3 regions of the Comamonas sp. w2-DMI genome follow, and region 3 is predicted to be linked to each of the others. Evidence: predicted binding sites of a transcription regulator. Region 3 holds the regulator's gene; each other region holds the start of a gene.
What was found. Region 3 encodes FNR, which switches genes on or off when oxygen is low (the NO sensors DNR and NnrR bind a similar motif). Its sites were predicted from a motif close to TTGATNNNNATCAA; they were not measured.
Positions count from the first base shown of each region.

Region 1: a site for FNR is predicted at 2,895-2,908, ahead of V8Z74_RS18960 (universal stress protein). Genes of this name have one in related genera too.
Region 2: a site for FNR is predicted at 2,239-2,252, ahead of adhP (alcohol dehydrogenase AdhP). Genes of this name have one in related genera too.

Region 1 is NZ_JBANEL010000020.1:43,225-50,358, forward strand. It holds gene V8Z74_RS18945 (IclR family transcriptional regulator domain-containing protein) at 1-528, opposite strand, end outside; gene pobA (4-hydroxybenzoate 3-monooxygenase) at 748-1,923, shown strand; gene V8Z74_RS18955 (2OG-Fe dioxygenase family protein) at 2,074-2,841, shown strand; gene V8Z74_RS18960 (universal stress protein) at 3,019-3,456, shown strand; gene V8Z74_RS18965 (Bug family tripartite tricarboxylate transporter substrate binding protein) at 3,573-4,556, opposite strand; gene V8Z74_RS18970 (SDR family NAD(P)-dependent oxidoreductase) at 5,110-5,865, opposite strand; gene V8Z74_RS18975 (ABC transporter ATP-binding protein) at 6,128-6,838, opposite strand; gene livG (high-affinity branched-chain amino acid ABC transporter ATP-binding protein LivG) at 6,838-7,134, opposite strand, start outside.
Region 2 is NZ_JBANEL010000003.1:24,990-32,123, forward strand. It holds gene V8Z74_RS04550 (DUF349 domain-containing protein) at 1-507, shown strand, start outside; gene rimO (30S ribosomal protein S12 methylthiotransferase RimO) at 766-2,175, shown strand; gene adhP (alcohol dehydrogenase AdhP) at 2,317-3,345, shown strand; gene V8Z74_RS04565 (MATE family efflux transporter) at 3,398-4,819, opposite strand; gene efp (elongation factor P) at 5,191-5,745, opposite strand; gene earP (elongation factor P maturation arginine rhamnosyltransferase EarP) at 5,909-7,036, opposite strand; gene V8Z74_RS04580 (LysR family transcriptional regulator) at 7,040-7,134, opposite strand, start outside.
Region 3 is NZ_JBANEL010000003.1:221,940-229,073, forward strand. It holds gene ccoP (cytochrome-c oxidase, cbb3-type subunit III) at 1-699, shown strand, start outside; gene ccoG (cytochrome c oxidase accessory protein CcoG) at 782-2,224, shown strand; gene V8Z74_RS05535 (FixH family protein) at 2,303-2,608, shown strand; gene V8Z74_RS05540 (hypothetical protein) at 2,840-3,133, shown strand; gene fnr (fumarate/nitrate reduction transcriptional regulator Fnr) at 3,206-3,928, opposite strand; gene hemN (oxygen-independent coproporphyrinogen III oxidase) at 4,176-5,567, shown strand; gene V8Z74_RS05555 (sulfite exporter TauE/SafE family protein) at 5,571-6,281, shown strand; gene V8Z74_RS05560 (cyclic di-GMP phosphodiesterase) at 6,407-7,134, shown strand, end outside.

The DNA of each region.
Region 1 (7,134 bases), on a different contig from region 3:
CCGGGGCAGGTCATGGGTCTGCAGCCATTCGTCCAGGTCCGCGGGCGCCAGCGCCGCCAGCAGCACGCGGCCCGTGGAGGTGGCATGGGCCGGCAGCCTTGTGCCCAGGTGCAGGCCGTGGGCCATGAGGCGTTCGCCCTGTTCGTGCACGGCGCTGCGCGCCACGATGACGACTTCGCGCCCTTCGCGCACCACGCAGGAATACGAAAGCCCGGTCTGCGCGGCCAGCCGGTGCAGCACCGGCTGCACGATGCGCGGCAGCCGCGCGGAGGCCAGATAGGCGCCCGACAGCTGCAGCACCTTGGGCGCCAGCCAGTAGTGGCTGCCGTCGGTTTCCAGATAGCCGAGATGGGCCAGCGTGAGCAGGTGCCGGCGCGCCGCGGCGCGCGTGATGCCGGCGCGCTCGGCGGCCATGGTGGCGTTCAGGCGCTGGCGCTCGGTGTCGAAGCTCTCCAGCACGGCCAGGCCCTTGGCCAGGCCCGCAATGTAGTCGGCGGCGGCGATGGGGGGCAGGCTGGCGGAGGGCATGGAGGTTGCGGAAAAGCGGGCGGAAGGTGGTGGAGGCCGGGAGTGTGGCCGGGCATGGGTGCGCATTTTGTGCGATTGCCGGCTGCTTTGCGCGATTATCGCGCAATTGCATGCGATGGCTCTCCTGTTTGACGCAGCACAAAACTAGGCTTGGGCCATGGGTCGCATTCCAACGCAGATGCGGCACCTGTTGACGGAGAACAAGGAGATACAGACACCATGCGCACCAAAGTCGCCATCATCGGTGCAGGTCCCTCGGGCCTGCTGCTGGGCCAGCTGCTCTACAAGGCCGGCATAGACAACATCATCGTGGAGCAGCGCAGTGCCGATTACGTGCTCGGCCGCATCCGCGCCGGCGTGCTGGAGCAGGTGACCATGGACCTGCTGCGGCAGGCCGGCGCCGATGCCCGCATGAACGAGGAAGGCCTGCCGCACGACGGCATCGAGCTGCTGTTCAAGGGCAAGCGCCACCGCATCGACCTGCACGGCCTGACGGGCGGCAAGCGCGTCATGGTCTACGGCCAGACCGAGGTGACGCGCGACCTGATGCAAGTGCGCGCCGCCGAAGGCCTGACCACGGTGTACGAGGCACAGAACGTGCAGCCTGTCGACTTCGAGAGCGAACACCCCAAGGTGCGTTACGAGAAAGACGGCCAGGTGCACGAGATCGCATGCGATTTCATCGCCGGCTGCGACGGCTTTCACGGCATCTGCCGCGCCAGCGCGCCCCAGGACAAGGTCAAGACCTTCGAGAAGGTCTACCCCTTCGGCTGGCTGGGCCTGCTGTCGGACACGCCACCGGTCTCGCACGAACTGATCTATGCCAACACCGAGCGCGGCTTTGCGCTGTGCAGCCAGCGCAGTGCCACGCGCAGCCGCTACTACCTGCAGGTGCCGCTGACCGACAAGGTCGAGGACTGGAGCGACGAGGCCTTCTGGGAAGAGCTCAAGAAGCGCCTGGACCCCGAGGCCCGCGCCCACCTGGTGACCGGCCCCTCGCTGGAGAAAAGCATTGCGCCGCTGCGCAGCTTCGTGACCGAGCCCATGCGCTTCGGCCGCATGTTCCTGGCCGGCGACGCGGCCCACATCGTGCCGCCCACGGGCGCCAAGGGCCTGAATCTGGCCGCCTCCGACGTGGGCTATCTGTCGCGCGCGTTTGCCGAGTTCTACCAGGACAGGAGCAGCGAAGGCATAGACCGCTACTCCGAGCAATGCCTGCGTCGGGTCTGGAAGGCCGAGCGCTTCTCGTGGTGGATGACCTCCATGCTGCACAACTTCCCCGGCGAGGGCGAGTTCAACACCAGGGTGCAGGAGGCCGAACTGGACTATATCGTCCACTCCCGGGCCGGCGCCACTTCGCTGGCCGAAAACTACGTGGGCCTGCCGCTGGTCTGAGGCCGCAAGGCTTGCGCACGGGCCGCTTCGGGCGGCCCATGCCGCCTCGCTGCACGGCCATCGATGCAAATTGGTTGCTGCAGCCTTGCGCAAATATTGATGTCCGATCAGGCCCCGGCGCAGCGCGCCGGGAGTAAGCTTGCCGGCCTTATGGCGCAAATCATGTTTCCACCTCCCTACATCGCTGCGGACCGGGCAGCCCAGTCCCTGCGCGACAGCGGCTATGCCGTGCTGGCGCCGCAGGACTTCGCGCACTGGATCGGTGCCGACCTGGACCAGCTGCATGCGCTGGATGCCGACTGGCAGAGCCTGCCGCCCGATGCCTTTCTCAAGGATGGCGGACGCTACCGGCGCCGGCGCCATTCCTGTTTCGTGGCCCAGGCCGGATCGCTGCAGCAGGTGCCCCACCGTGCCCATTGGCAGCCCGTGGAATACAACGCCCTGCACGGCGGCATGCAGCGCATGTTCGATCCCATGCCCGACGCCACGACGCAAAGCCCGGTCTGGGCCCGGCTGCTGGAAAAGCTGGCCGGGCTGGCTGATCAGGTGTTCTGCGCCGACGGCGGCCACGAGCGCTGGTTTGTGGAGTCGCACCAGTTCCGTATCGACACCACGGATGGCATAGGCCGGCCCACGCCCGAAGGCGCGCACCGCGACGGCGTGGACCTGGTGGCGGTGATCCTGGTCGCCCGCCAGGGCGTGAAGGGCGGCGAGACCCGCGTCTTCGAAGCCACGGGCCCGAGCGGCATGCGCTTCACGCTGACCGAACCCTGGTCGGTGATGCTGCTGGACGATGCGCGCATGATCCACGAGACCACGCCCATCCAGCCGGCGCAGGCCGGCGGCGTGCGCGATACCCTGGTGCTGACCTACCGGCGCGGCAATTTCCAGGGCGCCGAGGTGGTGGACGCGGCCTGAAGCGGAGCTAGGCGCTGCCCCGTGCCGGATGCGGGCTTTCTTCGACGGCAAGGTTGATGTGCATCAAGATGCTGAGGCATGATGGGGTTCAGACTGAGCTTCATTGAACCGGCGGCGGATGGCGCAGATTTCTGTTCCCGGTGATGCCGCCATGCTATCGAAGGAGAAAACATGTCCATGTTCAAGCACATCCTGGTTCCGGTGGATGGCTCCAAGCCCTCGCTGCTGGCGGCCCGCAAGGCGGCCGAGCTGGCCAAGGTCTTTGGCAGCGCGGTGACGGCGGTCTATGTGATCGATCCCTATCCGTTCACCGGCGTGGGCGCCGATTTCGCCTACGGCCAATCCCAGTACCTGAGCGCGGCCACGGCCGAAGCCAATACCGCGCTGGATGCCGTCAAGGCCCTGATGGACGAGGCGGGCGTGGCCGTTTCCACCGTTGTCGGCGAAGGCCATGCGGTGCACGACGGCATCGTGCGCGTGATGGAAAGCAGCGGCGCCGATCTCATCGTCATGGGCTCCCAGGGCCGCCGCGGCCTGGAAAAGCTGATGCTGGGCAGCGTGACCCAGCGCGTGCTGGGCGCCGTGCGCATTCCCGTGCTCGTGGTCCGCGAATAAGCGTTCCCCATCAAATCAAAAAGACCTCCGAGGAGGTCTTTTTTATTGCACAGAGCACAGCCTTTAAAACGGGCTCGCTCCAACAAAGAGACACCGAGCAAGAGCCGCTCAGGGGGTCACTCAATCTTCGCGCCAGAGGCTTCCACGATCGCCTTGTTGGCCTTGAAGTCGGCCTGGAAGAATTTGTCGAAGGCTTCCACGCTCATGGCCTGGGGCTCGGCGCCCTGGGTCTGGATGGCTTCCCGTACTTCAGGCATGGCCAGCAGCTTGTTCACTTCGGCATTGACTTTGTTGACGACGGGCGCCGGCGTGCCCCTGGGCATGAACAGGCCGTACCAGGTGCTGACGTTGAAGCCCTTGAGACCGGATTCGGCCAGGGTCGGCACATCGGGCAGCGAGGTGGAGCGGGCCGCGGAGGTCACCGCGATGGCACGCAGCTTGCCGGACTTGATCTGGCCGATGGCCGAAGGCACGGAGGACACCAGAAGGTCCACGTTGCCCGCCAGCGCGTCCATCATGGCCGGGTTGGAGCCCTTGTAGGGCACGTGCGTGAGCTGGATGCCCGCAGCCTTTTCCAGCATCACGCCGGCCAGATGGATGCTGGTGCCGTTGCCCGGCGAGCCGTAGGTGATCTTGGCGGGCGCCTTCCTGGCGGCGGCCACCACGTCGGCCAGCGTCTTGTAGGGCGAGTTGGCGGCCGTGGCGATCACGATGGGGGTGTAGGCCACATGGGCCACGGGCGTCAGGTCCTTGGTGGGGTTCCAGGGCAGGTTCTTGTACAGATAGGGGCCGAGGACCACGTTGTCCTTCTGGCCCATGACCATGTCGTAGCCCGTGGGCGCCGCTTTCACGGCCTCGGTGATGCCGATGGTGCCGCCCGCGCCGGCGCGGTTGTCGGGCACCACGGTCCAGTGGCTGACTTCGGTGAGCTTGTTGGAGATCACACGCGAGAGGATGTCGGTGCCGCCGCCGGGCGGGAAGGGCACGATCAGGCGCACGGGCTTGTTGGGGTAGTCGGTGGCCGGGCCTTGCGCGGCCGCGGAAAAGCTCAGGCCCAGCGTGGCGGCCATGGCCGTGCAGGTGATCAGTTGGCGAAACATGAAAAAGAAACTCCAGGGACGATTCGGGGGCGCAGTCGCGGCAAGCCGGCTTTTGGCGCGGCGGCCCGTCACTGCAAAAAGCCTGTCGTGCGTTGCGCATGGCAGGCCTGGGGGTCACGGAAGGTGGGCTTTTCGATGATCGGGGAGGGTGGTTCCGCCATCAATGGGTATTTGTCTTTACCGGGGAGGCAGCATGCGGTACCGGCATGTCTGCACCATCCATCGCGCGCGGTGCGCAGCAGGGTGGCTGCTGCGCCAGCGAGCAGCAGACCGATCGGGTCTGGCTGCGGTTGCGGCCCACGGGCGCGATGGCTTGAAGCTGTTGTTGCAAGATGTGCATGCACAGCATGCGGACCATTCTGCCACGTCCCGGACCTTGCCAAGGCTGCCGGCGCGATGGCAGCCGTTCCTATCGGGCAAAGCAGCCATGCGTGCGATCAGCGTACCGGGAAGGCACAGGGCGCGGGGTGAATGAGGATTCTTGATGAAACAGGCCGCCAGCGCTTGCGAGTCGGGCGCCGGCAGCTATTCCATCCGTAGCGGCTGCAAAAGCTCAGGGCTGGCGTACATCGGCGACGACCTGTTCGCCGAAATCGGGCCGCTCCAGCCAGGCCAGCACGCGTGCAGCAGCTTCCTCGGGCGAGGTGAGCTTGCCGGTGGCCTTGAGCTGGGCGAAATTGCCGACGTCCGGAAAATCGCTCTGGTCGGCGCTGCGCAGCTGCACCTGCATATCGGTATCGATGACGCCGGGCGCCAGCGAGCAGATGCGCGCGCCGTGGGGCTTGGCGGCTTCCTCAAGCGCGACGCAGCGGCTGTACTGGTCCATGCCGGCCTTGGCCGTGCAATAGCTGGCCTGCGAAGCCATGGGCCGGCGGCCCAGGCCCGAAGAGATGTTGAGCACCTTGCGCTCGGCCTTCCAGTCGGCCGTGGCGGCCAGGAAGGCGCCGGTCATGGCCATGGGCGCTTCCAGGCCCACGCGCAGCGCATTGATCAGGTCGGCGGCCGGCAGCTGCGACAGCGGCGCGATCTGCGGGATCACGCCGGCATTGTTGATCAGGGTGATGCTGGCCCAGTCATTGGCCTGCAATGTGCGCAGCCAGGTGCCCAGGCGCTGGGCGGCCGCGGCGCTCTGGGCCAGGTCCTGCTGCCACTGGATCAGCTGCGCCGGGCTGCCGGCGCTCGCGGCCAGGGTTTCGCTGCTCCTGCGGGCAATGCTCAGCAGGATGTGGCCCTGGCGCAGCAGCTGCTGGCCCATGGCCAGGCCCATGCCGCGCGAGCCGCCAGTCAAAATCGTCAGATGCTTGGTCATGCGGGAATCTTACGGTCGTTTGCTGGCCACCCCATGCACGTGCTTCTGCGTATGGGAACAACCCTGGAGGCTCAGCCGGGTGCGGCGCCGGCGCTGACGGGCTTGCTCCGGCACGCGGTGGCGGCATGGAAAATGGCCCCACGCTCCCACGCTTCGGATGTTCACCGCCCTCAAGGGGGCGCTTTTGATCCTGGGGCGGCCCGGCGTTGAAAAAAAGCCCCTGCAGCCGCAAGCTGCAGGGGCTTTTCCGCGAGGGGCGGCGTCAGGCGCCCAGGTAGGCGCGGCGCACCGCGTCGTTGGTCAGCAGGTTGGCGCCCGTGTCCTCGAGCACCACCTTGCCGGTCTCCAGCACATAGCCGCGGTCGGCGATCTGCAGGGCGCGGTTGGCATTCTGCTCGACGAGGAACACCGTGACGCCTGCAGCGCGGATGGTCTGGATGATCTCGAAGATCTGCGCAATGACCAGCGGGGCCAGGCCCAGCGTGGGCTCGTCCAGCAGCAGCAGGCGCGGCTTGCTCATGAGCGCGCGGCCGATGGCCAGCATCTGCTGCTCGCCGCCGGACATGGTGCCGGCACGCTGGCCGGCGCGTTCGCGCAGGCGCGGGAACAGGCCGAACACATGCTCGATGCCGGCCTCGATCGCCGCCTTGTCGAGGAAGAAGCCGCCCATCTGCAGGTTCTCGGTGACCGTGAGGTCCGAGAAGATGCGGCGCCCCTCGGGCGAGACCGCGATGCCCTTGCGCATGATGTGGTGCGTGGACATATGCGTGATGTCCTCGCCCTCGTAGAAGACCTTGCCGCCGCTGGCGCGCGGCGTGCCGCAGATGGTCATCAGCAGCGAGGTCTTGCCGGCGCCGTTGGAGCCGATCAGCGAGACGATCTCGCCCTGGTTCACTTGCAGGCTGGCGTTGTCCACGGCGCAGATGGCGCCGTAGTGGGTGGACAGGTTCTGTACTTGCAGCATGGCCGTCATCAGGCTTCTCCCAGATAGGCCTTGATGACCCGTTCATCGTTGCGGATGGCATCGGGCACGCCCGTTGCGATGGGCTTGCCGTATTCCATGACCAGGATGCGCTCGGACACCCCCATGACCAGGCCCATGTCGTGCTCGATCAGCAGCACGGCCACGCCGTAGTCGCGGCGCAGCTGGTCGATCAGGCCCTGCAGGTCCTTTTTCTCCTGCGGATTCAGGCCGGCGGCCGGCTCGTCGAGCATGAGCACGCGCGGCTTGGTGATCATGCAGCGCGCGATCTCCAGGCGGCGCTGGTG
Region 2 (7,134 bases), 200 kb from region 3:
CGCGATGCCGGCCGCGGCGGGCGTGACTTCGCCCGCGAGGAGCGCGGTCCGCGCCTGGCCGATCCGGCCTTCCGCGCCCAGCGCGAGGCCATGGAGCATGCCCAGGAAGCCTTGCGCAAGCTGGCGGCCCAGGCCCACGGCGAGGCGCTGAGCCAGCTGATGAGCGCCTGGGAAGCGCGCGATGCGTCGCAACTGCCTTCGGCCCAGCAACTGGGCGGCCGCGTGACGGCACCTGTGCGTTCTGCCTGGTCCCAGGCCATTGCATCCGCTCCCAAGGGTGATGCTTCGCAGGCGCTGCTGCGCCTGGAAATGGCCGCCGACGTGCCCACGCCGGCCGACCAGCTGGCCGCCCGCCGCGCGCTGCAACTGCAGATGCTCACGCGCCGCAACGATCCTTCGCCCCAGGAAACCTGGGGCCAGGATGCAGCGCAGGTACTGGCCAGCGCCCGCGACGAAGCCTCGGCCCGCCGCCTGCAGAATGCGCTCAAGCATCTGCTGAAGAAGTAACTGCCCAGGCACCGGGCGCCTCATTCCATGGGAAGAGCGCTCCGGAACCGCCCCTAGGGGAAGTGCCGCTCACCGATGCCGGTGAGCGGCATTTTTCATGGCAAATCCTGCAGAGACAGGGCCGGGCGCATGGCCGTGCTGGAGCACGGTTGCAGGCCCACCGTTAAAATCGAGGGTTGGTTTTGGCTCGCCGGGCATGGATGGGCCGTACGCGCTGCTGTCCTGTCCGGCCGGGGCGCAAGGATTTAAAGCACATCAATGACTAGCGAACACAACACCCCCACACAGGCGGCGCCCAAGGTCGGCTTCGTATCCCTCGGATGTCCGAAGGCGTTGACCGACAGCGAGCTGATCCTCACGCAGCTCAGCGCCGAGGGCTACCAGACCTCCAAGACCTTCGAGGGAGCGGACCTGGTCATCGTCAATACCTGCGGCTTCATCGATGACGCGGTCAAGGAAAGCCTGGATACCATCGGCGAGGCGCTGGCCGCCAACGGCAAGGTGATCGTGACGGGCTGCCTGGGCGCCAAGTCGGGCAAGGAAGGCGGCAGCATGGTGGCCGAAGTGCACCCCAGCGTGCTGGCCGTGACCGGCCCGCATGCCACGCAGGAGGTGATGGATGCCGTCCACACCCACCTGCCCAAGCCGCACGATCCCTTCGTGGACCTGATCCCCGGTGGAATCCCGGGGGCCATCGGCGAAGCCGGCATCAAGCTCACGCCCAAGCACTATGCCTACCTGAAGATTTCCGAAGGCTGCAACCACCGCTGCACCTTCTGCATCATTCCCTCGATGCGCGGCGATCTGGTCTCGCGCCCGATCGGCGACGTGCTCAAGGAAGCCAAGGCACTGTTCGAAGGCGGCGTCAAGGAGCTGCTGGTCATCAGCCAGGACACCTCGGCCTACGGCGTGGACGTGAAGTACCGCACGGGCTTTTGGGACGGCAAGCCGGTCAAGACCCGCATGCTGGAGCTGACCGAGGAACTGGGCAAGCTGGCCGCACAGCACGGCGCCTGGGTGCGGCTGCACTATGTGTACCCCTATCCCACGGTGGACGCCATCCTGCCGCTGATGGCGCAGGGCCTGGTGCTGCCCTATCTGGACGTGCCGCTGCAGCACAGCCACCCTGATGTCCTCAAGCGCATGAAGCGCCCGGCCAGCGGCGAGAAGAACCTGGAGCGCATCCGCGAATGGCGCAAAGTCTGCCCCGAGCTGGTGATCCGCTCCACCTTCATTGCCGGCTTCCCTGGCGAGACGGAGGAGGAGTTCGAGCATCTGCTGGATTTCATCCGCGAGGCCGGGATCGACCGTGCCGGCTGCTTTGCCTACAGCCCCGTGGAAGGCGCGACGGCCAACGAGCTGCCCGGCATGCTGCCCGAGGAAGTGCGCGAGGCGCGCCGCGCGCGCTTCATGGAGGTGGCCGAGGAGGTATCCATCCAGCGGCTGCAGCGCCGCGTGGGCCAGGTCATGAAGGTGCTGGTGGACAAGTCCATCGGCCTGGGCAAGAAGGGAGGCGTGGGCCGTACCTATGCCGATGCTCCGGAGATCGACGGCGTGGTCCATCTGCTGCCGCCCGAGAAGGCCAGCAAGACCTACAAGGTGGGCGAGCTGATCAATGTGAAGATTGTGGGCACGCAGGGCCACGATCTGGTGGGCCAGCCGGTCTGAGGCGCGCTGGCGGCCAAGCAAAAAAGGCAGGGCCCCCCTGCCTTTTTTGCTTTGCGGGGAGCCTTGATCTTCATCAGGGCGGAGCGGCCTGTTCGCTGAGATGCTGTCCATATCGTTTGTAGCAGTGAAAGGATGGCGCGAATGAACAGGACCATGAAGGCCGCTGTGGTGCGGGAGTTTGGCAAGCCCCTGACCATTGAAGAAGTCCCGGTGCCCCGGCCTGATCCCGGCCACGTGCTGGTGAAGATCGAAGCCTGCGGCGTCTGCCATACCGACTTGCATGCCGCGCATGGCGACTGGCCGGTCAAGCCCAATCCGCCCTTCATCCCGGGCCATGAAGGCGTGGGCTATGTGGCTGCCGTCGGTGCGGGTGTCACCCATGTCAAGGAAGGCGACCGCGTCGGCATTCCGTGGCTGTACACGGCCTGCGGCCATTGCGAGCATTGCCTGGGCGGCTGGGAGACGCTGTGCGAGCAGCAGAAGAACACCGGCTACTCCGTCAACGGCGGCTTTGCGCAGTATGCGCTGGCCGATGCCAATTTCGTGGGCCTGCTGCCCGGCAATGTGGACCTCATCGAGATCGCTCCGGTGCTGTGCGCGGGCGTCACCGTCTACAAGGGGTTGAAGGTCACCGACACCAGGCCCGGCAACTGGGTGGTGATCTCGGGCATCGGTGGCCTGGGCCATATGGCCGTGCAATATGCCAAGGCCATGGGCCTGAATGTAGCGGCCGTGGATGTGGACGATGCCAAGCTGGAGCTGGCCCGGCGCCTGGGGGCGCAGGTCACGGTCAACGCCCTGACCACGGACCCGGCAGCCTACCTCAAGAAGGAGATTGGCGGAGCCCACGGCGCCCTGGTGACGGCCGTGTCGCCCCAGGCCTTCGAGCAGGCGCTGGGCATGGTGCGGCGCGGCGGCACGGTGTCGCTCAACGGCCTGCCGCCCGGCAGCTTCCCGCTGCCCATTTTCAACATGGTGCTCAGCGGCGTGACCGTGCGCGGCTCCATCGTGGGCACGCGGCTGGATTTGCAGGAGTCGCTGGACTTCGCGGCCATGGGCAAGGTCAGGGCCACGGTGACCACCGACCGGCTGGAGAACATCAACGACATCTTCTCCCGCATGCACGCGGGCAGGATCGAAGGCCGCGTCGTGCTCGACCTGAACGCCTGAGCGGTCATGCAGGCAAAAGGCTTTCCTCGGGAAGCCTTTTGCTTTTCCTGCATCAGACCATTCTTCGGATCGGCTTTTTCTTCCAGACCAGCCGGTAGTAGGCGGTCTGCAGGCCCAGAGTGATGGTGTAGGACAGCGGAAAAGCCATCCAGATGCCCATGAGGCCGAAGCTGCGGCTGAGCCACCAGGCCAGCGGCAGCTCCAGCACGGCCAGCACCGTGATGGTGATGGCCGTCGGAATGACCACGTCGCCGCTGGCACGCATGACCGAGGACAGCGCAATGAAGCAGCCCAGCAGCAGCCCGCTCCACAGCACGATGTACAGCAGCTCGATCGCCAGCGCCAGCACCTGCTCGTCGGTGATGAACAGGCCCAGCAGCGGCCGGGCGAACAGGCTGCCGATCAGCGCCAGGGCCGTCCCCAGAGCAAGGTTCATGCGGATGGCCGTGGCGGTGATGATTCCCAGTCGCTCGCTGTGGCCCGCGCCGATGGCCTGCGCACCGAGTATGGATGCCGTGATGGCCACCGAGATCACGGGAAACTGGGCGAACGAGTTGATCTGGTTGACCGCGCCGTAGGCCGCCGTGGCGCTGGAGCCGAAGCCGTTGACCAGGGAGACGACGACCAGGCCAGCCAGGGACGAGGCAATCATCTGCACTCCCGTGGGAATGCCCACGCGCAGAATGCTCTTGAGCAGTGCCCTGTCGATGCGCATCGCCTTCCACAGCGCAGCGTTGGGTGCCAGCGGGCTGGCAATGTGGCGCAGTCGCCAGCACAGCCAGGCCAGGGCCAGCGTGAAGCCGATGATCATTGACACGCCCGCGCTGGCCACGCCCAAGCGCGGCAGACCGCCCCAGCCCGCGATCAGCGCCGGTGTGCAGATGAGGCCCGTGGCCGTGGAGATCAGCAATGCCAGCATGGGAGAGACCGTGTCGCCCACGCCGCGCAGCAGCGAGGTGGCCAGCAGGAACAGGAACAGCCCGGGCATGCCCAGCAGCACGATGCGCGAATACAGCGTGGCCTGCTCCATGATGTCGGGCGGCGTACCCAGCAGGCGCATCAGCGGCTCGGTGAACAGGCCGCCGAACAGGGCGACGAGGGCGCCGAACAGCACGCCCACGCACATGGCCGTGCCGGCGATGGCGCGCAGCTTGTCCTGCAGGCGTGCACCGTAGGCCTGGCCGACCAATACCGAGGCGCCTGCGCCCAGGCCGATCACGAAGGCAATGAACAGGAACATCACAGGGAAGAAGGCCGCGACCGCAGCCAGTGCCTGTACGCCCAGCATCTGGCCGATGAAGACGCTGTTGATGGTGCCGGACAGCGACTGCAGGATGTTGGCCAGGACCATGGGCCCGAGGAACACCAGAAAGATGCGCCACAAGGGCTGGCTGCCGGAGGCGATGGGCGGGCCTGCGGGAGCGGGCAGAGCAGGCGCGGCGGCCTGCGGCAGGGCGTTGTCGGACTTCGTCATGTGTTGTGTGTCTGGTATTGCGACGAGAAATTGGAGGCCTGCAGAGCCTTCAGTTCTGCAGGGGTCTCGGCCAGCTGGCTGATCGGGTGCAGGTAGCTTCGCATGTCCTGGGGGAGGACCTCGATGTGTTGCGCAAAGGCCTCTCCTGTCAATGTGCTTGTCCTATCCGGCAGTGGCGGTGAAAGATCATGCCGCTGACCTCTGGGCCCACAGCGGCCTCCCAAGATGCAGCGGCATGGTGCTAAATATTACCCGTGTAAAAATATGAAGTCAATTAAATCCGGGTAAATATTGTGCAATGCTGGCCCGGCAAAGAAAAAGCCCCTGGCAGACGGGCTGCCAGGGGCTTTGCAGGGGAGCGCAGGCGCAGCTTAGACGCGCTTGCGGTATTCGCCGGTGCGGGTGTCGATTTCGACCTTGTCGCCCTGGTCCACGAACAGAGGTACGGCCACTTCGAAGCCGGTGGCGATCTTGGCGGGCTTGAGCACCTTGCCCGATGTGTCGCCCTTGACGGCAGGTTCGGTCCAGGTGATTTCACGCACCACGGTGGTGGGCAGTTCGCAGGAGATGGCCTTGCCGTCGTAGAACACGACTTCGGCTTCCATGCCGTCTTCCAGGTAGCTGATGGCATCGCCCATGTTGGCGGCTTCCACTTCGTACTGGTTGTATTCGGAGTCCATCCAGACGTACATGGGGTCGGCGAAGTAGGAGTAGGTGCACTCCTTCTTGTCCAGGATCACGTTGTCGATCTTGTCGTCGGCCTTGAAGACCACTTCGGTGCCCATGTTGCCCAGCAGGGACTTGAGCTTCATGCGCACGGTAGCTGCGCCACGGCCGCCACGGGCGTATTCGGTCTTCAGGACGATCATGGGGTCCTTGCCCTGCATGATCACGTTGCCGGCGCGGATTTCTTGAGCGATTTTCATGGCTTGCTTATGAAAGGTTGGAGCCGCTCTACACGGCAGGCAAGCTGATCGCAAAAGTCAAAGTGCGGCGGCGGGGCCTGCCGCGTGGTCCGCGGCGGTGGAGCGACCCGGACAGCGAGTTTGCGGCTGCAAGCGGCGCGCACCGGGAGGCAAAACGTAGATTTTAGCTTTTTTCCGCAACAAAGGCTTGAAGCTGTGCAATCAAATCCGTTTGCATTGCCAGCCGCGTGCGTGCGGCCTGCACGCATTGCTGCCATTCCTGCAGCATCGCAAGGTTGAGCAAAGGCAATGCTTGCGGTGCGGTCATGCCGTTCCAGGCATGGTGGAAGGCGCGCAGGCTGGCTGGCGCCTGCAGCCAGTCGAGAAAGGCCTCGAGCTTGCCATGGTGCGCAGCGTCATGCTGCGGATAGATGTGCCAGACCAGGGGCTGGCCGGCCCACAGCGCGCGCACCAGCGAATCCTCGCCACGCACCAGATTCAAGTCGCAGCCCCAGAGCATCTCGTCGAACAGCGGCTGGGGGCAGGGCTGCAGATAGTGGAGGGCGGGCCGGTCCGCCGCAGGTGGCGGCAAGGCCTGGACGGCCGCCGTGGCGCGGCCTGGCGTCACCAGCAGGTGCGGCCGCAGCGCGGCGGCTGCCTGCAGCTGCTCCATGAATCGGGACAGGGCGGCGGGTTCGTAGCAGAACAGCGAAATCGCGCAGTCGCCTTGGGCCATGCCCAAACGCGAACGCCAGCCGGCCCTCCGGCCCGCGAAGGCCTGCTGGCGCGCGGCCAGGTCCTGCTCGCGCGCCAGCGCACCGGTGGCAGTGGTGAAGCCGGGGTAGAAGAACCAGCGCGTCATGCCGGCCGCGGGCCCGGACATCAACGGCGAAGGCAGGCGGTGGCAGCGCTCCACATAGTCTTCGGCCGACAGGTATTCGAGATTGATCCATACCGGCGGCGCTCCCGTGGCGGCCCTGTCGGCAATGCGCCGCACAAAGGGCGCGGGTATCTCGCAACCAAAGGCTTCGATGACGACATCGCCGGCGGACTCGGGCACGTTTGCGGCATGTGCGGGCCATGGGCGCACGGCTAGCCCCGCCGGATGCGGCTGCGGCGCCATCCATTGCAGGGCGCTGGCATCGTCCATCCACAGCCGCACCTGCTGGCCGCGCGCGGCCAGTTCGGCGGCGATGCGCCAGCACACGCCTACATCGCCGAAGTTGTCGATGACCTGGCAAAAAATATCCCAGGTGCGCGGCGCATGGGCCGGGGGCGCGGCCTCGGAGGAAAGGGGATGAAAATCCAGCATGTTCTATTCAATCTCTGTGGGGCCGGGCTCGCATAGATGTTCGACCAGCAACTGGGCCACGGGCGAGAGCGCATCCTGCGAGCGCACGCACAGCATGA
Region 3 (7,134 bases):
AGCCTGGCCTACCTGGCGATCTATCCCGGCCTGGGCAGCTACACCGGCAAGCTCGCCTGGAGCCAGACCGGCGCCTATGAAAAGGAAGTGGCCAAGGCCCAGGCGGACCTGGAGCCGCTGTATGCCAGGTTCACGTCCATGCCTGCCCAGGAGATGGCCAGGGACACGCAGGCCATGGCCATCGGCGAGCGCCTGTTCATGAACAACTGCGCGCAATGCCATGGCTCCGATGCGCGCGGCGGCAAGAGCTTCCCCAATCTGACCGACGGCGACTGGCTGCATGGCGGCACGCCCGAGAAGATCAGGGAAACCATCACCAACGGACGCATCGGCGTCATGCCGCCCATGGCCGCGGCGGTGGGGACGGCAGACGATGTGCGCAACGTGGCCCACTATGTGCTGAGCCTGTCGGGCAGCCCGCACGACTCCGTGCGCGCCTCGCTGGGCAAGTCCAAGTTCGTGGCCTGTGCCGCCTGCCACGGCATGGACGGCAAGGGCAACCAGGCCATGGGCGCGCCCAACCTGACCGACGACATCTGGCTGCACGGTTACGGCGAAGCCGCAATCATGAACATCGTCAACAACGGCAAGCAAAACGAGATGCCGGCCCAGAAGGAAAAGCTGACCGAAGCGCAGATCGCCGTGCTGGCCTCCTATGTGTGGAGCCTGTCGAACAAGAGCGGTGCTGCCCCGCAGTAAGCTCGTCTGAAAGGCGGTGCCGGCGGCGCCGCCTTTTTTGCGTTTGCATTTTCAGAAATTACAAAAATATTAAGGAACTGCCATGCAACCCGATCACGGCAAACCCCGCAAGGTGATCCCGATCACCCCCGTCGAATCCGAGGGCGGGCTCCACGAAGTGCCGATGTTCGTGTCCGAGCAGAAGGTCTATTCGCGCTCCGTCGCCGGATTTTTCTCGCGCTGGCGCTGGATCATGGTGTTCGCCACCCAGCTGGTCTTCTATGGCCTGCCCTGGCTCGACTGGGGCGAGCGCCAGATGGTGCTGTTCGACCTGGAGGCGCGGCGCTTCTATCTGTTCGGGCTGGTACTGTATCCGCAGGACTTCATCTACCTCGCTGGCCTGCTCATCATCTGCGCGCTGGCGCTGTTCCTGTTCACGGCCGTGGCCGGTCGGCTGTGGTGCGGCTTTTCCTGCCCGCAGACCGTGTACACCGAAATCTTCATGTGGATCGAGCGCAAGGTGGAGGGCGACCGCAGCGCCCGCATGCGCATCGACAAGAGCGGCTGGACCTTCGAGAAACTCTGGAAGAAGTCGCTCAAGCAGCTGCTGTGGATTGCGGTCTCGGCATGGACCGGATTCACCTTTGTCGGCTACTTCGTACCCATCCGCGAACTGGGCATGCAGCTGATGGCGCTGCAGGGCGGCTGGCAGATATTCTGGGTGCTGTTCTATGGCTTCGCGACCTACGGCAATGCCGGCTACATGCGCGAGCAGGTCTGCAAGTACATGTGCCCGTATGCACGCTTCCAGAGCGCCATGTTCGACAAGGACACCATGATCGTGAGCTACGACGCCGCGCGCGGCGAAGCCCGCGGCCCGCGCAGGAAGGGGGCGGATCACCAGGCCGAAGGCCTGGGCGACTGCATCGACTGCAAGCTGTGCGTGCAGGTCTGCCCCGTGGGCATCGATATCCGCAACGGGCTGCAGTACGAATGCATAGGCTGCGGCCTGTGCATCGATGCCTGCAACTCCGTCATGGACAAGATGGAATATCCGCGCGGCCTGATCCGCCTGACCACGCAGAATGCGATTGCGCGCGGCTGGAAGCATGTGCAGACGCTGCGCCGCATCTTCCGTCCGCGGGTACTCGTCTATTCGGCGGTGCTGCTGGCGCTGAGCGCAACCATGATCGCCAGCCTGGCGCTGCGCCAGCCCCTCAAGCTGGACGTGATCCGCGACCGCGCATCGCTCTCACGCATCGTGGCCGGCGGCAAGCTGGAAAATGTCTACCGCCTGCAGATCATGAATGCCACCGAGACCGAGCAGCGTTACCGCATCAGCGCCACGGGGCTGGACGGGCTGGAAGTCACGTCCGAAACCGAAGTTAGCGTCGGCCCGGCCGAGACGCGCGGCATTGCCGCACGACTGCAGATTCCGTATGGCTCCGCCGAACCTGGATCGCACACGGTGTACTTCAACGTGGATGCCGTCAACGCGGGCGCCGGCCGCGTGGCTGAAAAGGCCGTGTTCCTAGTGCCGCGCTGATGGCGCCGCCTGCCCTTGATTGCCATTGTTCCCGGAAGGCATTGCCGCAATGCCTTCCCCCTATCGAAAGAGGTCTTCATGTCCAACACTTCCCGAACCGCCGCGGGAGCTGCCCCTGGCGCCCATCCCGAGGATGGCAAGCCCTGGTGGCGCTTTCCCCATGTCTGGCTGGTCATCGGCGGCCCCGCCGTGGTGGTGGTGGCGGGCTTTGTGACGGCCTATATCGCCTTGCGCGCGCCGGATCCCGTGATCGACCCGGACTACTACCGCCATGGCGTGGAGATCAACAAGCGCCTGAGCGAGGCCGAGAAAAGCCAGGCCCCCGCGCTGACTGGTCGCAACCATGCGCTCACGCCCGCCGGAGACCACCCCACGGACCGCTGAGGCGGGGGCTTCCTCATGAATATGGCAAAAATAAGAGCGGCTTGCGCCTGAAAGCATTGGGCTTCAAAGGAGTTTGCTCTGGAACAGGAGATGAGGCATGTGCCAGCAGCTCCTGTTTTTGATAGCTTTCAGGGTTTCCCGCCTCGGGTAATGCCCGCGGCGGTCTTGCCTGGCGCCCGGGTTGCTGGCCAGAATGCAGCCATCGCATGAGAGCTTTCAGGAGAACAGCCCATGGTCGCTCAGCGCTGGATGTGGATTGCCTGGCCTGCGTTCCTCGCAGCCGCCGTGATGGAAATGCTGGTCTTTGCCTTTGTCGATCCGCTGGAGCTGCATCTGGCGGGCGAGCCGGTCGCCTGGTCGCGCAATGCCGTCTACACGGTGTCCTTCTTCGTGTTCTGGGGCGTGGCCATGTTCTCCAGCCTGCTGACCAGCCTGCTGGGCCGCAGCCTGGCCGAGCTCAACGGCGCCGCGATCGCGCGGCCGGCCCCCATCCGTCTGGCCGAGCACGACTGGCAGCCGGACTGAGCGGTTGCCAGAAGGCCAGGAAAAAAGCCCGCGGCGCAAGCCGGCGGGCTTTTGTTGGACAAACAGGGCCGCTCAGCTCTGGCACTGCTGGCTGTTGACGATGCGCTTCAGGGCCTCGGTATCCAGAATGCGCAGGTGGCGCTGCTTGACTTCCACAATGCCTTCCTCGGCGAACTTGGAGAAAGTGCGGCTCACGGTCTCGAGCTTGAGGCCCAGGTAGCTGCCGATTTCCTCGCGCGTCATGCGCAGCACCAGCTCCGACTTGGAAAAGCCGCGCGCCGACAGGCGCTGCACGAGGTTGAGCACGAAGGCCGCCAGGCGCTCCTCCGCGCGCATGCTGCCCAGCAGCAGCATCACGCCGTGCTCGCGCACGATCTCGCGGCTCATCACCTTGTGCACGTGGTTCTGCAGGGCCGTGACTTCGCGGGATAGTTCCTCCAGCTTGTCGAAGGGCATGATGCAGACCTCGGCATCCTCGAGCGCGACGGCATCACAGGTGTGGTGGTCGTTGACGATGCCATCCAGGCCGATGATCTCGCCGGCCATCTGGAAGCCCGTCACCTGGTCGCGCCCGTCCTCGGTGGCCACGCAGGTCTTGAAGAAGCCGGTGCGGATGGCGTACAGCGACGTGAAGGTCTCACCATTGCGAAACAGCAGGCTGCCGCGCTTGACCTTGCGACGTTTGGCCACGATGGCGTCGATGCGCTGCATCTGCTCGTCATCCAGGCCCATGGGCATGCACAGTTCGCGCAGGTTGCAGTTGGAGCAGGATGCTTTGATGGTCTGAAGGTTCATGGGCAAACGTCGGCGGCAGGGGCGGTGGCCCGTGCCGGCAAGTGACCTCGTCAATGGTAATGAGATGAATCAAATTGTGGCAGCACTTGCCTCGGCATCTCTTGATGTGCGTCAAGGACGGCTTTCTTGCTTTGGCGCACATTGCCGATATTCCGACCCCAATCATGCGCTTGCCATGCCGCTGCTGTCAGTGCCTTTTCCGACTGTACAGCGCTTGCGGGCATGAAACGCATCCTGCCAAGAAAATATGACCGCTGTCACGCCTGAGTTACTGAGCCGCTTTGACATACCCGGGCCGCGCTACACCTCGTTTCCCACGGCCGACCGCTTTGTCGAAGCCTTCGGTACCGAGGACTACATTCTTGCGCTGCAGCAGCGCAAGGCACAAGCGCCGTTCGGCGCCACGCGGGCCCTGCCGCTGTCGCTGTATGTGCATGTCCCGTTCTGCGATTCGCTGTGCTACTACTGCGCCTGCAACAAGATCATCACCAAGCACCACGAGAAGGCCGCCGAATACCTGGACTACCTGGCGCGCGAAGTCGACCTGCACACCCGGCACTGCGGCAGGGGCCAGCCCGTGAGCCAGCTGCACCTGGGCGGAGGCACGCCGACCTTTTTCTCCGACGACGAGCTGCGCCGCTTGATGGAGCTGCTGCGCGGGCACTTCCGCCTGGAGGCCGGCGGAGAGTATTCGATCGAGGTCGATCCGCGCACCGTGAGCAACGAACGCCTGGCCGCGCTCAAGGCACTGGGCTTCAACCGGCTGAGCTTCGGCGTGCAGGACTTCGATCCCGAAGTGCAGCAGGCCGTGCACCGCGTGCAGCCTGCCGAGCAGGTGTTCGCTCTGGTGCAGGAGGCCCGCCGCCTGGGCTTTGCCTCCATCAATGTGGACCTGATCTACGGCCTGCCCAGGCAGTCCTCCGAGTCCTTTGCGCGCACGCTGGAGCAGGTCAACGCGCTGCGCCCCGACCGCATCGCGCTGTATGCCTATGCCCATCTGCCCGAGCGCTTCAAGCCGCAGCGGCGCATCGTCTCCGCCGAGCTGCCGCAGGGCGCGGACAAGATCCGCATGCTGTCGGGCGCCATCGAGGCTTTCATGGGCGCGGGCTATTGCTATGTGGGCATGGACCATTTCGCGCTGCCCGAGGATCCGCTGGCCGTGGCCAAGCGCCAGGGCCGGCTGCACCGCAATTTCCAGGGCTACAGCACCCAGCCCGACTGCGACCTGATCGCACTGGGCGTCTCGGCCATCGGCAAAGTGGGCGCCACCTACAGCCAGAATGCCAAGACGCTGGAAGAGTATTACGACGCCCTCGACAGCGGCCAGCTGCCGGTGGTGCGGGGTCTGGCGCTGTCGCGCGACGATCTGGTGCGCCGTGCGGTCATCATGTCCATCATGTGCCAGGGCGCCGTGCTGTTCGAGCCCATGGAGCAGGCCTGGCTGCTCAATTTCCGCGAGTACTTCGCTGCGGAGATGCAGGCCCTCAAGGAGATGGAGGGCAACGGCCTGGTGGAACTCGGCGAGGAGGGCTTCCAGGTCACCGCGCTGGGCTGGTTCTTCGTGCGCGCAGTAGCCATGCTGTTCGACCGATATTTGCAGGCCGACCGGAACAGGGCGCGATTTTCGAGGATCATCTAGCGCATGCTGCTATCGCTGGTCTGGACCGCTTTGATCATGGGGCTCGTGGGTGGGCCCCATTGTCTTGTCATGTGCGCTGCGCCTTGCAGCGTGGTGACCCGCGGCCAAGCCGCGCACGAGGCGCCGGTGCGCGTCCACGGCCGGCGCAGCCGGCGCTGGCTGCGCGCAGGCCTGTTCCATGCAGGCCGGGTGGCCGGCTATGCGACGCTGGGCGCCGCAGCCGCCATTGCCATGGAGAGCCTGTCCTGGCTGACCAGCCAGACCACGGCGCTGCAGCCTTTCTGGACCCTGCTCCACGTGGCGATGATGGGCTGGGGCCTGGCCATGATGGTGCAGGCGCGCCAGCCGGCCTGGCTGGAGAATGCCGGCCGCGCCGCTTGGCGCCGCGTACAGCCCTGGGTGTCCGCGCCCAGCGGCAGCCTGGCCGCCGGCTATCTCTGGGCGCTCATGCCCTGCGGCCTGCTGTATTCGGCCGTGCTGGTGGCGGCGCTCAGCGGCGGCGCTTGGCAGGGCGCGCTGTCCATGGCGGCGTTTGCCGTCGGCGGCGGGCTTTGGCTGGTGGGCGGTCCGCTGGCGTGGCGCCTGGGCCAAAAGCGCCTCAACGCCGTCCGTACCCAATGGGGCACCCGCCTGGCCGGCCTCATGCTCGTGGGCGTCGCAATTTGGGCTTTGTGGATGGATTTGGTCTACAGACCCAGCCTTTGGTGCCGATAGACAGGATGTGACGCTGTTGGAGTCACAGGTTCTGTGCGTGGCTTGTGGGCGAAAGTGCGCGCGATATTGCGCAAGCAGGTTGCAGAACTCAGCATAATGCAACGTCTTCTTCTGTATGGGTGTGTGTGAATCATTCGGTAGTTATTGATATCGGGCAGGTCCGGGTCGGCATGTATGTCCAGTTGGACGTAGGCTGGCTGGTCCATCCCTTTCTGGTCAATAACTTCAAGATCACGTCCCAGAAGCAGATCCAGGCGCTCAAAGGTCTGGGCCTGCAATCGGTACGCTACGTGCCCAGCAAGAGCGATGTCGCCAGCCTGCCGGCCGGGCCGGCCCAGCCCGAGGTTCCTGCGCCCGAGCCTGCTGAGGCCAGCGCGCCTGCAGCCGAAGCCAAGCGCTCGGTGGATGCGTGGCGTTACCGGATCCGCTCCTGCGAGCAGCGCTTTGTGCAGGTATGCAGCGACTACGAATTGCTGGAGCGCACTGCGCAGCCGTCGCCCGCGCAGGCACGGGTGGTGAGCGAGGAGCTGGTCGACAGCTGCCTGGCCGAAATCGATCAGGCCAAGGACGTGGTGCTGCACCTGCTGTCCGAGCAGATTCCCGATGCGGCCGGATCGCATTCGGTCAATGTGAGCGTGCTGTCGCTGCTGCTGGGGCGAACCCTGGGCATGGCCGGCCAACCGCTCAGGAACCTGGGGCTGGCGGCCCTGCTGCATGATGTGGGCAAGCAGGTGCATCCGCCGGCCTGGGGCATCCATGGAATGAACGTGCACCAGCGCGCGGAGGGAAGTGCCGAGCGCGTGCGCTACGAGATGCACGTGGGCGAATCGGTGGCGATCACGGAGCGTATGGC